4 regions of the Blautia luti genome follow, and region 3 is predicted to be linked to each of the others. Evidence: predicted binding sites of a transcription regulator. Region 3 holds the regulator's gene; each other region holds the start of a gene.
The links. The regulator Rex, encoded in region 3, represses fermentation and respiration genes when NADH is low (regulators of the CRP and FNR family bind a similar motif). The targets are predictions, from matches to a motif close to ATTGTTAANTANTTAACAAT.
Positions count from the first base shown of each region.

Region 1 (4,222 bases), 940 kb from region 3:
GATGTACTTGCCTTAAAGGAAGCAGACTGCAGTATTGCCATGGCAGCCGGAAGTGATGCAGCCAAGAACATTGCCAATGTGGTACTGCTGGATTCCAATTTTGGGGCAATGCCTCATATTGTAAATCAGGGCCGCCGCGTAGTGAATAACATTCGAAGTGCAGCATCCATGTTCCTGATCAAGACGATCTTTTCCGTTCTTTTGTCATTGATCACGATCTTTTTCGGAGATGCCTATCCCTTTGAGCCGATCCAGATGTCTCTGATCAGTGCATGTGCGGTAGGGATTCCTACATTTCTGCTGACACAGGAGAATAATTACGATAAGATTGACCATACATTCCTGAGACATGTGTTTATGAATGCATTTCCGGCGGCAGTTACCATCACAGGATGCGTATTTACCATTATGCTCGTATGTCAGAATGTATATCATTCCAATACGATGCTGAATACAGCCTGTGTGCTGGTAACCGGCTGGAATTATATGGCGGCACTGAGAACCGTATATTCTCCGCTGAACACCTATCGTAAAGTGATCATTTACGGAATGCAGTTTGTATTTTTTGGTGGAGCGGTAATTCTGCAAAATCTTCTTACGTTAGGTTCTCTGGAGTTCGGAATGATCATTCTGGTATTCCTGCTGATGACATTTTCACCTGTAGTGATCGAGGCGATTACAAGCTGGATCCGCAAAGGATATGAGAAATCTCTGGATAAAGACGAAGAAGACATGGGAGTTATTGGAAAATTTCTTAAAAGAGTCCAGAAATAAAGAGAAAAATCCTGCAATGTACAAGATAAGATCGTACATTGCAGGATTTTTGTATTTGCCCAACATTGCCGGTTTTCTCAAAGAGGCAGAAATTCAGGCTTATGTTCTTTAAACACTGTATAATAGCGGAATCCACAGCGGTCAAGAACCGCTTCTGCCCTGTCAAATGCATAGGCTGCTTTGTCAGGTGTGTGTGCATCAGCACCGATGGTGATGATCTCTCCCCCAAGTTCCCTGTATCTTCGGATAATTCCCACGCAGGGATTGGGCTCTCCCAGACCATAATGGTAGCCGCCGGTATTCAGCTCGATTCCTTTTCCCATGGAGATAAGCTTTTTCAGGATTTCGTCCAGAATGTCTTTGTAGCGGCCGTAAGAATATTCGCGGTTTTTATTTGAACCGTATCTTACAATATAGTCAATGTGACCATATACATCGAAATCTTTGCAGCAGGAAAGGTTTTCCAGGATGGATTCAAAGTATTCCATGTAGCAACGCGATTCCTTACGTCCCTGGAAAAATTCCGGATAATAAGGGTCGAAACCGTGGACCAGATGAGAAGAGCCAATGGCAAAATCAAAAGGAAATTCCTGCATAAGCGAATGAAAATAGTCGGCTAAATGCATCTGCAGGCCAAGTTCTATGCCGAAGCGTATCTGGATTTTATCTTTATATGTATCCTGAAGCTGAAAAAGCTTTTCCTGATAAGAGGGAATATCCAGCGAGAAGTCCAGACCGTCAGGAGTGGCAGGGTAGTCAGGATCAAGATGCTCTGTAAACGTGATTCCCTGGAGTCCGAGGAAAACTGCCTGCCGGATCATATCTTCCATGGGAGTGGGAGAATCGGCAGAAAAAGAGGAGTGCATATGGCAGTCCCACAAGATACGTCTGTTCATAAGATACCTCCATAGATCATGAAAATTTCAGGCAGTGCACGGTTTATTGTACTCTCATACAAAAAAGCACTGTACTGCATATAGAGTATAGCACATTATTTCTTTTTTTACGTATTTTTTATCTGTTTTTTAGAAAATGGTCTTGAATTTTTGTTTGGAATTATGTACAATACATTACAGGTTGATGATTCTTTAACAAACAAAGGATTACCATAATTAACCACTTAATTCATAGGAGGAATTTTATCATGGCAGTAAAAGTTGCAATCAATGGTTTTGGACGTATTGGACGTCTTGCATTCCGTCAGATGTTTGGAGCAGAAGGATTTGAAATCGTAGCAATCAACGATTTAACATCTCCTAAAATGCTTGCTCACTTATTAAAATATGATTCAACACAGGGAAAATATGCTCTTGCAGACACAGTAACAGCAGGAGAAGATTCCATCACAGTTGACGGAAAAGAAATCAAAATTTACGCAAAAGCTAACGCTGCTGAACTTCCATGGGGAGAAATCGGTGTAGACGTAGTTCTTGAGTGTACAGGATTCTATACATCCAAAGACAAAGCTCAGGCTCATATCGATGCAGGTGCTAAACACGTTATCATTTCCGCTCCGGCTGGAAACGACCTTAAGACAATCGTTTACAATGTAAACCATGAAACTCTTACAAAAGAAGACCACATCATCTCCGCAGCTTCTTGTACAACAAACTGCTTAGCTCCAATGGCTAAAGCATTAAATGACCTTGCTGCAATCAAATCTGGTATCATGTGCACAATCCATGCTTACACAGGCGATCAGATGACACTTGATGGACCACAGAGAAAAGGTGATTTAAGAAGATCCCGTGCAGCTGCAGTTAACATCGTTCCTAACAGCACAGGTGCTGCTAAAGCTATCGGTCTTGTTATCCCGGAACTGAACGGCAAATTAATCGGATCTGCTCAGCGTGTTCCTACCCCAACAGGTTCTACAACAATCTTAACAGCAGTTGTTGAAGGAAACGTAACAAAAGAACAGATCAACGCAGCTATGAAAGCAGCTTCTAATGAATCCTTCGGATACAACGAAGATGAAATCGTATCCAGCGATATCGTTGGTATGAGATTTGGTTCTCTGTTCGATGCTACTCAGACAATGGTTCTTCCACTTGAGAATGGCACAACAGAAGTACAGGTAGTTTCCTGGTATGACAACGAAAACTCCTACACAAGCCAGATGGTTCGTACAATCAAACATTTTGGTAAACTGCTGAACGCTTAATTTTCAGTAAGTGTAGAAGAATAGACTCCAACGAAGGGTCCGGTCTGAAATGGGCCGGACTCTTTTCGCGTTGTCTGAACAGTATGCATATTGCCGCCGACAATTGGCAGATGCATGGAAATCATATGTTACTGTTTACAAAATATGCGGTAACAGTTAAAGAATATTATTAAGGAGGCACCACAAATGCTGAATAAAAAATCTGTTGATGATATCAACGTAAAGGGTAAAAAAGTTCTTGTAAGATGTGACTTCAATGTTCCGCTTCAGGATGGAAAAATTACAGATGAGAACCGTCTGGTTGCAGCTCTTCCTACAATTAAGAAGCTGATCGCTGATGGTGGAAAAGTTATTCTTTGTTCTCATCTTGGAAAACCGAAGGGAGAACCGAAACCGGAATTATCTCTTGCGCCGGTTGCCAAACGTCTTTCCGAGTTATTAGGACAGGAAGTTAAATTTGCAGCAGATCCTGAAGTAGTAGGACCAAATGCAAAAGCAGCAGTAGCTGAGATGAAAGACGGAGATGTTATCTTACTTGAGAACACACGTTATCGTGCAGAAGAGACAAAGAACGGAGACGAATTCAGCAAAGAACTTGCTTCTCTTTGCGATGTATTCGTAAATGACGCATTTGGTACAGCACACAGAGCACATTGCTCTAACGTTGGCGTAACTAAATATGTTGATACAGCAGTTGTTGGTTACTTAATGCAGAAGGAAATCGATTTCCTTGGAAATGCAGTTAACAATCCTGAAAGACCATTTGTTGCAATCCTTGGCGGAGCTAAGGTTTCCAGTAAGATTTCTGTAATCAATAACCTTCTTGATAAAGTAGATACTCTTATCATTGGTGGTGGTATGTCTTACACATTCTCCAAAGCTATGGGTGGACATATCGGTAAATCTCTTTGCGAAGATGATTATCTTCAGTATGCATTAGACATGATGAAGAAAGCTGAAGAAAAAGGCGTGAAACTTCTTCTTCCTGTAGATAACAGAATCGGTGATGACTTCTCTAACGATTGCAACATTCAGGTTGTGAAACGTGGTGAGATCCCGGATGGCTGGGAAGGAATGGATATCGGACCGGAAACAGAGAAACTTTTCGCTGACGCTGTAAAAGATGCTAAGACAGTTGTATGGAATGGACCGATGGGCTGCTTCGAAATGCCGAATTTCGCTCATGGTACAGAAGCTGTTGCCAAAGCACTTGCTGACACAGATGCTACAACAATCATCGGTGGTGGTGATTCTGCAGCAGCAGTTAACATCCTTGGCTATGGC
Region 1 is NZ_AP028156.1:2,593,240-2,597,461, reverse strand. Features, by position in the region: gene R8695_RS12000 (cation-translocating P-type ATPase) at 1-774, shown strand, start outside; gene R8695_RS11995 (histidinol-phosphatase HisJ family protein) at 852-1,670, opposite strand; gene gap (type I glyceraldehyde-3-phosphate dehydrogenase) at 1,919-2,938, shown strand; gene R8695_RS11985 (phosphoglycerate kinase) at 3,125-4,222, shown strand, end outside.
Region 1: a site for Rex is predicted at 1,851-1,870, ahead of gap (type I glyceraldehyde-3-phosphate dehydrogenase). Genes of this name have one in related genera too.

Region 2 (4,222 bases), 200 kb from region 3:
GGTGTTCCTGTAGAATCGAATACATAAACAAAGTTTGCATCTGCTTTCTCGAATTTCACAGGAACTGTAACTGTGTACTGGTCATCCTTTAAAGTTACAGAAGTTTCGCCATTTTTGTCCTTCTTTGATCCAAGTTCATCTTTGGAAGACTGCCAGGACTGCATGGCACTTGTAGTAAAGTCGTCTCCTGAATTCAGGTAATTCTCAATATCTGCATCTGCCAGTCCGATGATGGTATCTGTAAGACCCTCAGCGGTGTTTACCAGTGTGTTTTTTACAGAGTCATCAACCTTATCAGCAGCAAATACCATGGAAGTACTGCCGATGATCAGTGCAGCCATTACGAGAAGTGCCATGCAGACAGAAGTTATTTTTTTGAATGTCTTCATATGCTTCACCTCGCTTAGACCGTTCCGTGTTTCTTAGACGGACGATCTTCCCTTTTTGTGAACAGCATTTCAAATGCACCGATTACATATTTTCTTGTGTCAGCCGGGCTGATCACAGTATCAACATAGCCTCTTTCAGCTGCAGAAGCGACACCATTCTGAAGTTCTCTGTACTGAGCAGCTTTCTCGTTTAATGTAGCAGCGTCAGCATCTGCATACATGATCTTTGCAGCGAGGGAAGCATCCATCATACCGATTTCTGCGTTATCCCATGCATATACAAGATCTGCACCGATGGATTTGCTGTTCATTGCAACGTATGCTGTACCGTAAGCCTTACCGATCACTACGTTTACCTTCGGAACTGTAGCGTCTGCAAATGCAGCAACCAGTTCTCCGACAGATTTCGCCATCATCTTCTCACTGCATACAGTGGCTTTGAAGCCTGTTGCATTGGTAAGAGTCAGTACCGGAATATCAAAAGCATCACAGAATTTCACGAAATCAGCTGCTTTTCTTGCACCTCTTGCAGAGATGGTTCCGTCAAATTCTTCTGTCTTATTGCCTTCAGCATCGTATACTTCACTTCTGTTCGCAACAGCACCTACAGTAGCTCCGTTTAAGCGGACAAATCCTGTAACCATGTCTTTCGCGAAATCAGCTTTTGTCTCAAAAAATACGCCGTTGTCAGCAATCTGTGACAGAGCGATTGCTGTGTCACCTGCACAGTTCGCAAGATCTGCACATACACGGTTCAGATCATCTGTGCATTCTGTGTAGTTATCTGTATCTTCGTTATTAGAAGGAAGAAGTGATACTAAAGAACGAATCTGGCCAATGATTTCTTCTTCTGTACCAACACCATCGATCACACCTGTTTCAGCACTCTGGAATGCTGCAGCTGCTGTGTCGCATTTGTCTTTGTTATTTCCTTCCAGTGCGTTTGGTGTATTGATGAACATTTTTCCTTTTTTCTCTTCTACAAATGTGAAATCTGTAAGAGCAGGAATAACTGCCATACCACCGCCACAGGTTCCGAATACAGCTGTGATCTGCGGAACAACGCCGGAAGCCAGTGTCTGTTTCAGATAAATCTCGCCAAAAGCTTCCAGAGCATCTGTAGCTTCCTGAAGACGGATACCTGCGCAGTCAACCAGTCCGATAACCGGTGCACCTGTTTTCATTGCCAGATCATAAAGTCTGGTAATTTTCTTCGCATGCATTTCACCAACAGTACCGTTTAATACAGATGCATCCTGGCTGTATACGTAAACCAGTTTGTCATCGATTACGCCATATCCGGTGATAACACCGTCAGATGGTGCTTTGTTTTCAGTGATGTTGAAATCTGTAGATCTGGCTGTTACGCTCTGACCGATTTCGACAAAACTGTTTGCGTCAAGCAAAGAAGTAATTCTTGTGCCTGCTAAGCTTTGTGTTGCATTACTCATTCTTGTTTGCCCTCCATCTTTATGAGAATTTTTAAAAGTTAACCCAAAAATTTAGCCGATTATAATTCTACCTTTTTTGGAAGGATATTTCAATAATTTTTTGACTTTTTTGTTAAAAAAATGGCAGAAAGTTAAAAAAGCCTGTTTTATCCGGCATCTTTCACTTAATAAAACATATTTCTATTTTCTGACCTGAACAGCATATCAAGCATACCAGATTTTTTCGAAAAACAATAGATTAATTTTATTATATAGCAGGTATTATCAATTAGATTTACGGAATGCTTTGTTATATAATTAACATATCAAAGAAATCCAGTAAAAAATCCAGGAGGAAACGCATAATGAAAAGCAATTATCAGCATATTTTCACACCACTTACAATAAAAAATATGACTATCAAAAACCGTATTGTTATGATGCCTATGGGAACTAACTACGGAGAACAGAATGGAGAAATGAGTTTTCTTCATATCAATTATTACAAAGAACGCGCAAAAGGCGGCACCGGTCTGATCATCGTAGAGAACGCAAGTGTAGATTCTCCGCAGGGTTCCAACGGAACTACTCAGCTTCGTATTGACCATGACAACTATCTACCACGTCTGTACAAATTTACAGAAGAAATTCACAAATACGGTACCTGTGTTGCAATTCAGATCAACCATGCAGGTGCTTCCGCAGTTTCTTCCCGTACAAATATGCAGCCGGTTTCCGCATCTGATGTACCTTCCAAAGACGGCGGTGAAATCCCGCGTCCGTTAACTGTAGAAGAGATCCATCATATTGTAAAGAAATACGGAGAAGCAGCCAAGAGAGCTCAGGCAGCAGGTTTTGATGCAGTAGAAATCCACGCAGGGCATTCCTATCTGATCAGCCAGTTTCTCTCCCCTCTGACAAACAAACGTACTGATGAATTTGGCGGATCTGTAGAAAACAGAACACGTTTTTGCCGTATGGTCATCGAAGAAGTAAGAAAACAGGTTGGACCATTCTTCCCGATCCTGCTCCGTCTCAGTGCAGACGAACTGATGGAAGGCGGAAACACTCTGGAAGATACTCTGGAATACCTTGAATATGTACAGGACGAAGTTGATATCTTCGACGTTTCCTGCGGTTTAAATGGTTCTATCCAGTATCAGATCGATGCAAACTACATGAAAGACGGATGGCGTTCCTACATGCCAAAAGCTGTCAAGGAAAAATTCGGCAAGCCATGTATCTCCATGGGTAACATCCGTGACCCGAAGGTTGCTGAACAGATTCTTGCAGACGGCGATGCAGACCTGATCGGTATGGGACGTGGCCTGATCGCAGAACCTGCATGGGTAAACAAAGTTGCTGCAGGCAAAGAATGTGATCTTCGTAAATGTATCTCCTGTAATATCGGATGTGCCGGAAACAGAATCGGCTTCAACCGCCCGATCCGCTGTACTGTAAACCCATCCGTACTTGAAGGCGATGTTTATAAGAAACAGCATGTAAATAAAAACTGTAACGTTGTAGTTATCGGCGGTGGTACTGCCGGACTGGAAGCTGCCTGTACAGCCGCTGAAGTAGGCTGTAACACTTTCCTTTTGGAAAAAGGCGAAACTCTTGGCGGTCTTGCCTCTATCATCTCCAAGATTCCTGCAAAGAAACGTCTGGCTGACTTCCCGAACTACCAGATCCACAGAGCAGAGCAGCTTGACAACCTTTACATCTTCAAGAATACAGAAGGAACACCGGAAAATATCCGCAAGTTCCATCCAAACCTGATCGTAACCTCCACTGGTTCCGCACCACTGCTTCCTCCGATCAAAGGTCTTCATGACCGTATCGATAAAGAAGGCGGCAAAGTTGCTTCTATCCTTGGAATGATCAACCATATCAACGACTATCCGGAAGATATGACAGGCAAGAAAGTTGTTGTTGTCGGCGGCGGTGCTGTTGGTCTTGACGTTGTAGAATTCTTCGCAGCAAGAAATGCTGAAATCTCTATTGTAGAGATGATGGATCAGATCGGACGTGACCTTGACCCTGTTACAAAGAATGATATGAAAGATCAGATGAAGAAACACCATGTAGCTCAGCTTACAAAAACAGCCCTTCAGGAAGTAAAAGACAGCTCTTTCCTTGTAAAAGATGCACAGGGCGAGCGCGAACTTCCATTTGACTATGGCTTTGTATGTCTTGGTATGAGAGCTCAGGGACAGCTTTATACAGAACTGGCAAATGCATTCGCTTCCGAAGATATAGAAATTCTGAATATCGGTGACAGCAAACGTGCAAGAAGAATCATCGACGGAACTATGGAAGGAAGAAATATCCTCAACACACTTTCTCTGATGGGATATCTTCAGTAAAATACTTTACAACAAATTACGAAAGGAGCTATTATAA
Region 2 is NZ_AP028156.1:1,455,703-1,459,924, reverse strand. Features, by position in the region: gene R8695_RS06795 (OadG family transporter subunit) at 1-389, opposite strand, end outside; gene R8695_RS06790 (acyl-CoA carboxylase subunit beta) at 404-1,840, opposite strand; gene R8695_RS06785 (oxidoreductase) at 2,185-4,185, shown strand; gene R8695_RS06780 (shikimate dehydrogenase) at 4,222-4,222, shown strand, end outside.
Region 2: a site for Rex is predicted at 1,949-1,968, ahead of R8695_RS06790 (acyl-CoA carboxylase subunit beta). Genes of this name have one in related genera too.

Region 3 (4,222 bases):
AAGGGAAAATCTGCCGGAGTCTGCATTTATCAGACCATTGATGATCTTCAGCATAGTGGTTTTTCCGGTACCGTTATTTCCAATCAGCGCTACCCGTTCACCACGTTTGATCTCGAAAGAAATATTGGAGAAAAGGGTCTGTCCCGGGAAAGATTTGGAAAGTTCTTCTACATTAAGAACATCATTTCCGCTGACGTATCTGGGCTCTAAGGAGATACGCATCTGATTCTGGATCTCCTGGGGCTTCTCAATACGCTGGATCTTATCCAGCATTTTTTCACGGCTCTCAGCACGTTTGATGGATTTCTCACGGTTAAAGGATTTCAGCTTGGTAATTACGGCTTCCTGATGTTTGATCTCCCGCTGCTGATTCAGGTAAGCCTTGTACTGGGCATCACGAAGCTGGGCTTTTTTCAAGGCATAGGCAGAATAATTGCCGCTGTACATGCGCATGGTACCGGTCTCGATCTCCACGACTTTTGTTACAACTTTGTCCAGAAAATAACGATCGTGGGAAACGATAAATACAGCTCCCGGGTAGTTGAGCAGATAGGTTTCAAGCCAGGAAATACTCTCCATGTCCAGATGGTTGGTAGGCTCATCCAGGAGAAGGATATCCGGGCTGGAAAGCAAAAGTTTGCCCAGCGCTACACGGGTTTTCTGGCCGCCGGAAAGAGTTTCGATCTGGCGTGGAAAATCTTCTTCTGTGAAGCCGAGGCCTTTTAATACTCCCATAATCTCACTTTTATAAGCATATCCGTTTTCCAGTTCAAACTGATGGCTGAGTCTGGTGTAGGTATTCATCAGGCTGTCCAGAGCCTCGCCTGTGGCTGATTTCATTTCCTGTTCCATGCTGCGCAGACGATTCTCCATGTCGATGATGTGCTGCTTGGTGGAGATCAGCTCCTCGTAGATAGTATGGTGGCCGTGGATATCCTGATACTGGGCAAGATACCCGATATTTTTATCTTTGGCGAGTACCACATTGCCGGAATCAGGGGAAAGCTCGTGCATGATAATACGGAGCAGGGTAGTTTTACCGGCTCCGTTATTGCCGATGAGTGCGGCTTTTTCTCTGTCTTCTATATGGAAACTGGCATCCTGAAGGATCACCTTTTCGCCAAAGGATTTGCAGATGTTCTGACATGATAAGATCATACAAATTCCTCCGATATAGTAATTATTTTTCTTGAAATATTGCGAACCGCATACCATTATAACGGAATCCGGAGGCTTTTAAAAGCATAAATCGAAAATTCATAAAAAATATATGCAGGAATTGTTTAAAAGGTACAAAATCAATTTGACAATAAAATAACATTTCGGTATAATTGACATAGATAAATAAGGAGGGAAAATTTGTGGAAGCTAAGGAGATTTCAAAAGCGGTCATCAAACGTCTGCCTCGCTATTACCGTTATCTTGGTGAATTGATGGAAGAGAATGTAGAGAGAATTTCTTCCAATGATCTCAGTAAGAAAATGCATGTGACAGCTTCCCAGATTCGTCAGGATTTAAATAATTTCGGCGGTTTTGGTCAGCAGGGTTATGGTTATAATGTACGTTATTTATATACGGAAATCGGTAAGATACTGGGTCTGGACACAGTGCATCCTATGATTATCCTGGGTGCGGGTAATTTGGGACAGGCACTGGCGAATTATGTAGATTTTGAGAAACGGGGATTTAAACTGGTTGGTATTTTTGATGTAAATCCTGTACTGGAAGGAATTGCAGTACGCGGGATTGAGGTTCAGATGCTCAGTGACCTGCCTTTGTTTCTGAAGGAGAATGAGGTAGAAATTGCGGTGCTCACTCTTCCGAAGAACAAAGCAAAGGAAATGGCGAAGATCCTCATTGAAAACGGTATTAAAGCAATCTGGAATTTCGCACATATTGATTTGGATGCACCAGAGGACGTTATGGTAGAGAATGTACATCTGTCTGAGAGCCTTATGACCTTGTCCTACAATCTCAGCGAGTATCGAAAAGAGCATGAAGCTATGGAATAATTGGTGCTGAGAACGAAGTGAACAGTAACACAATGACAGCGAAGAAGCTGTGATCTTATCCGATCACAGCTTTTCTTTTGGTGAAAAAGGGTGTATACTTACATATAAATTGGGGTTTATGCAATGAGAGGTGAGAAAATGAGGGAGATCGTAACTGCCTGTGAAATGAAAGCACTGGATCGAAATACCATCGAAACAGCAGGAATCCCGTCACTGGTGCTGATGGAAAGAGCTGCATTAAAGACTGCAGAAGAGCTCAGAAAGCGGCTGAAAAATGGAAGCAGGGAAAGAATCCTGGTAGTTTGCGGAAGCGGAAATAATGGTGGAGACGGGCTGGCAATTGCCAGGCTTCTGCATCTGGCCGGGATAGAAACCTGTTTTTATCTGGCGGGAAAAGAAGAGCGGATGACAGAAGAAACGAAATGTCAGTTAAAGGCAGCCAGATACTATGGTGTTTTACAGGAGCATAACTTAAGAACTGATGAATATACTACTATAGTAGATGCCATCTTCGGGGTTGGGTTGGCCCGTCCTGTGGAAGGCAGCTATGCCCGGCTGATCCGGGAACTGAACGAGGCAGATGCATTTAAAGTGGCTGTAGATATTCCCTCCGGTGTCAATGCAGATACCGGATTTGAGATGGGAACTGCATTTCGGGCAGATCTTACGGTAACCTTTGCATTCCGGAAAAGAGGTTTATGTTTTTATCCGGGACGTATGCTGGGAGGAGAGATCATTACTGCAGATATCGGAATCTATCCGGAGCCGAAACAGAAACTGCAGGTACATTATCTGGGAAAAGAGGATCTGTCTTTGATGCCGCCCAGACTGCCTTATGGAAATAAGGGGACTTTTGGCAAGGTCCTTCTGGTAGTGGGATCACCGGAGATGTGCGGCGCTGCTTATTTAAGTGCTGCAGCGGCATTTAAATGTTCGGCGGGAATGGTGAAGATCCAGACTGTGGAGGAGAATCGAATCTCTCTGCAGACTTTGCTCCCGGAGGCGATGGTATCCTGCGAGTTTAATGAAGAGCAGAACAGACAGATGCTGAACTGGTGTGATGTTCTGGTGATCGGTCCCGGACTTGGAGTATCCGGCCGGAGCAGAGAACGCGCACAGTGGTTTTTATCCCATGCAGCAGAATGCGGCAGACCGGTGATCCTGGATGCAGACGGCCTGAATCTTCTCTCAGTCCATGATGAATGGAAGAAATATCTGGGTGAGAATGTGATCCTGACTCCTCATATCGGGGAAATGAGCCGCCTGAATAAAACAATGATCAGTGATATCCAGGATGCATTGATGGAAACCGCATATGAATATGCAAAAGAAACAGGTACTGTCTGTGTTCTGAAGGATGCCTGTACAGTAACTGCCGGGCCTTCAGGGGAAACCTATCTGAACCTGTCCGGGAATGCCGGGCTTGCCACTGCAGGAAGCGGCGATGTGTTAAGCGGTGTGCTGGCGGGAGTGCTTTGCATGTATCTCTCAGCAGAGAAAAAGATTCCTCCGGTACAGCTTGCAGCGCTGGGAGTTTTTGTTCACGGACTTGCAGGAGACAGGGCAGCAGAAGTATGTGGAAAAAGAGGAATGACCGCAAGGGACATTATCCGGTTTTTACCGGAAATACTGAGAATAAAGGACGACATGGATGATGGAAAAATGTAACAGAGTGAAAGCAGTGATTTCCTTGGATGCAGTGGAACATAATTTCCACGAGATGAGAAAGAACATTGCGCAGGATACAAAAATGATCGCGGTAGTCAAAGCGAATGCCTATGGACATGGGGCTGTTCAGATCGCTCATCTGATCCAGAATTATGATTATATATGGGGATTTGCCACAGCTACTGCAGAAGAGGCACTTGCTCTTCGAAAAGCAGGTGTGATGAAACCGATCCTGATCCTGGGAATTGTGTTTGATGAATATTATCCGGAGCTTGTGAGAAATCATATACGTCCTGCAGTCTGCGAATATGAGGAAGCCAGAAAGCTTTCCGCAGAGGCTGTCAGTCAGGGAGAAACAGTACATATTCACATCGCACTGGATACGGGAATGACCAGGATTGGTTTTGCGGATATACCGGAGAGCGTGGAAGAGATCAGAAAGATCGCTGCACTTCCGAATCTGGAGATTGAGGGAATGTTTACTCATTTTGCAAGGGCTGATGAATACGACAGAAGTCCTGCCATGGTGCAGCTGGAACGAT
Region 3 is NZ_AP028156.1:1,652,159-1,656,380, forward strand. Features, by position in the region: gene abc-f (ribosomal protection-like ABC-F family protein) at 1-1,158, opposite strand, end outside; gene R8695_RS07800 (redox-sensing transcriptional repressor Rex) at 1,362-2,012, shown strand; gene R8695_RS07805 (NAD(P)H-hydrate dehydratase) at 2,136-3,680, shown strand; gene alr (alanine racemase) at 3,667-4,222, shown strand, end outside.

Region 4 (4,222 bases), 390 kb from region 3:
GATCTCAAGCATACGCTTGGTACCTTCACGACACGGAACACATTTACCACAGCTCTCACGCTGAGTAAAGTTCATGAAGAATCTGGCAACTTCTACCATACAGGTATTCTCGTCCATAACTACCAGACCGCCGGATCCCATGATCGCATCTAACTTCTTAACAGAATCAAAGTCAAGAGGTGCATCTAACTGGTCAAGGATCAGACATCCGCCGGACGGACCACCGATCTGAACACCCTTAAATGCAGCACCACTCTTTAAGCCGCCGCCGATATCATAGATAATGTGACGGAGCGTGGTTCCCATAGGTACTTCAATCAGACCTGTATTCTCAATAGAACCAGTCAGTGAGAATGTCTTTGTTCCAGGGCTTCCCTCTGTACCGATGGTACGGAACCAGTCAGCTCCTTCAAGAATGATTTTCGGTACATTGGCATAAGTTTCTACGTTATTAAGAACTGTAGGTTTACCCCACAGACCTTTCTCTACAGTACGAGGTGGTTTTACACGAGGCATACCTCTGTTTCCTTCAATAGATGCGGTAAGAGCAGAACCTTCACCACATACGAAAGCACCGGCACCTCTGTTGATATGTAAATGGAAGTTTACGCCGGAATTTAAAATATTATCACCTAACAGGCCGTATTTTTCCGCCTGTTCAATCGCCATTCTCAGTCTCTTTACAGAAAGAGGATATTCAGCACGAACATAAATATAACCGTCTTCTGCGCCTACTGCGTAAGCTGCAATGGTCATACCTTCGATCATCTTATATGGATCACCTTCCATTACGGAACCATCCATAAATGCACCAGGGTCACCCTCATCACCGTTACATACTACATAACGGATCTTCTCTGCCTGACGTGCAACCTGAGACCATTTCTTTCCTGCTGGGAAACCAGCACCGCCACGACCACGAAGACCAGACTTGCTTACTTCATCAATTACTTCCTGAGGTGTCATTCCTCCCACTACTTTTGCAAGGGCCTGATAGCCACCTACTGCGATATATTCATCAATGGACTCTGCGTCAATCTTACCACAGTTTTCCAGAACGATACGTGTCTGCTGATTCAGGAACGGAATGTCATCCGGATGTGGACAGACAGTGTCATGATCCTTATAGAACAGTCTCTCTACCGGTTTACCTTCCAGAATAGTTTTCTCTACGATTTCCTTGCAGTCTTCCGGCTGTACATGTACATACTGATAATCGTACGGTTCGATTCTCATCAGAGGTCCAAGTTCGCACAAGCCCTGGCATCCTGTTTTGACTACGCCTACATGAGGCACGTCTTTCTGCATCTCAACGGTTACGCCGTCAATTCTCTCACAGAGTGTTGCCATCTCATCATAAATCTTCTGGGCACCGGATGCGATACATCCTGTCCCTGAACAGACAAGAACGCGACAGGTGTAGGATTTGATCTGTTCATTTACCTCTGCCTGTTTGTTTAACAGGTCGTCCCTGCTCTTAATACTCATACGCACTCACCTCTCAATTCGTTCAAAAGTTCAACTGCTTTCTCAGGTGTCATTTTAGGATGTACTTCATCATTTACAGTCAGTGTCGGTGCAAGTCCGCATGCACCAAGACAGGATACGGTCTCTACTGTAAAAAGCATATCATCTGTGGTATGTTTCTTATGACTTAATCCCAGTTCTTTCATTAACGCCTCTTTTACAGGCATGGATTTTCTTACATGGCAGGCTGTACCATCACAGACTTTAATGACATATTTTCCTTTCGGCTCAAAGGAAAAGTTCTCATAGAATGTGGCTACGCTGTAGGCTTTCGCCTCTTTTACTCCGATTTCTTTTGCCACATAAGTGAGCAGTTCACCCGGCAGATAGCGGTATTCAGCCTGAATATCCTGCATGATCGGGATCAGTGATGCCGCTTTTCGTCCGTAGTGTTCGATAATCTCATCCGTTTTTTTGTAATAAGACTGGTCTAACATTCGGTTCCCTCCTTAAAATTAGTTTTTTACCTCTCCGCATTTTTGTTTTAGTCACTTTTTACATATGTGCTGTCTGTATTATACATTATGCATGCATTTTCCACAACACCATATTTGCATTTTTCTGAATTTATTTGATATTTTTTACATATAATTCATTTTTACATTGAATTACATGTAAAAAATGCGCAATTTCTTTAACAAGTGTGTTAAATAAAAAACATGACATTTTCTTCCTTTTTTGATATATTTTTATCGTTAAAAGAGCGCGGAAATAAATTTATAGGAGATAACAAAAGAATATGAGAACTCTTGATACCCCAGTAAAACAGATTCGCCGAAAGATCTTCACCGAAGTGGCAAAACTTGGTTTTGAATCTACCGATGATACTCTGATCCATGATATTGAATCTATCCCGTATAATATCGTACAGGAACGGGCCCAGTACCGTGAGAGTATCTACCGTGAACGTGCAGTTGCCAGTGAGCGTGTAAGACTGGCCATGGGTCTTTCTCTTCGTCCAGAGAATAAAGCAGTTCATCTGACTGATGGAGTGGAAGCTTCCAATATTGATGAGAAATATTATGAACCGCCGCTTATGCAGGTTATCCCATCTGCCTGTTCTGCCTGTCCTCCTAATATGTATGAGGTAAGCAATATGTGCAGAGGATGTGTGGCTCATCCATGTATGCAGGCTTGTCCAAAGGGTGCAATCTCTATGGTAAACGGCAAATCTCATATTGATCAGACAAAATGCGTGAAATGCGGAAAATGCAAATCTGTCTGTCCATATGATGCTATTTCTCATAAAGAACGTCCGTGTGAACGAGCTTGTGGTGTAAAGGCAATTGGAAGTGATGAACTTGGCCGTGCACAGATTGATAATAAGAAATGTGTTTCCTGCGGTATGTGCATGGTAAGCTGTCCGTTTGGAGCTATTTCTGACAAGTCCCAGATTTTCCAGCTGGCTCATGCACTTCGTGAAGGAACTGAGATCATTGCAGAGATCGCACCTGCCTATATCAGCCAGTTTGGAGATGCGGTAACTCCGGGCAAATTCCATGCAGCACTGTCAGCACTTGGATTTACCAAAGTATATGAGGTTGCACTTGGTGCTGATATCGGTGCCATCAGCGAAGCTCATCATTATGCAAAGGAGGTTGCTACAGGTAATCTTCCATTTCTTCTCACTTCCTGCTGTCCTTCCTGGTCCATGCTTGCAAAGAAGCAGTTCCCGACCATGATCGATAATATCTCCCAGGAGCTGACTCCTATGGTCGCTACTGCAAGAAGTATTAAGAAAGAACATCCGAATGCACATGTTGTATTTATCGGACCATGTGCAGCCAAGAAACTGGAAGCTATGCGTAATTCTGTACGAAGTGATGTTGATTTTGTCATCACTTTTGAGGAATTATGGGGACTGTTTGATGCGAAAGGAATTGATCCGGCTGCTATGGAACCGTCATCCAGTCTGCATGATGCTACTGCTGCAGGCCGTGGATATGCAGTTGCAGGCGGTGTTGCAGGTGCTATCGAAGCATGCTTAAAGGAATATTATCCGGATATACCGGTACATATCGAACATGCGGAGAGTCTGGCAGAATGTAAGAAGATGCTGACTCTGGCAAAGGTTGGTAAGTTAAACGGATGTATGATCGAAGGTATGGCATGTCCCGGTGGATGTATGGGAGGTGCCGGAACCAATGCACCGTATGCAAAAGCTGCCAAAGCATTAAAGAGTTATCTGGCTTCTTCTACGGAGAAGCTTCCATCAAAAGAGCTGGAAGAAATTGAACTGAACTAAAAATATTGTCACAATAAAAAAATGTCCCAGAGTCATATTCTGATATGCTCCTGGGACATTTTTTATCTCGGTGTAAAATCCTGCAGACAGGATCCGTTTTTATATTTAATTATGTTCATGTTCTTCATGGAATCTTTTATACTTCTCAACAAACATCAACAAGAAACTGACTGTAAGGAATCCACAGGAAACCCAGATCATTCGGATTCCGAAATGAATGGATAAGTTTCCACCGATACCTGCACCTACTGCAAACATGAAGATGATTCCAAAATAATACATCGCCTGTTCCAGCTGTTTCGGCTTCTTTTCACGGAAATATCCTGATATGGCTGCGGTACCGCTGCGTAGATTTCCGATACACATGGTGCTTGCATAGGAATAGCCGTTTACTTTACGGAAAGACTGTACCTGCATTGCACAGGCAAAAGAGGCCATGGCATTTGCCAG
Region 4 is NZ_AP028156.1:2,042,923-2,047,144, forward strand. Features, by position in the region: gene R8695_RS09630 (NADH-quinone oxidoreductase subunit NuoF) at 1-1,488, opposite strand, end outside; gene R8695_RS09635 (complex I 24 kDa subunit family protein) at 1,485-1,964, opposite strand; gene R8695_RS09640 (4Fe-4S dicluster domain-containing protein) at 2,267-3,772, shown strand; gene R8695_RS09645 (YoaK family protein) at 3,878-4,222, opposite strand, start outside.
Region 4: a site for Rex is predicted at 2,205-2,224, ahead of R8695_RS09640 (4Fe-4S dicluster domain-containing protein). Genes of this name have one in related genera too.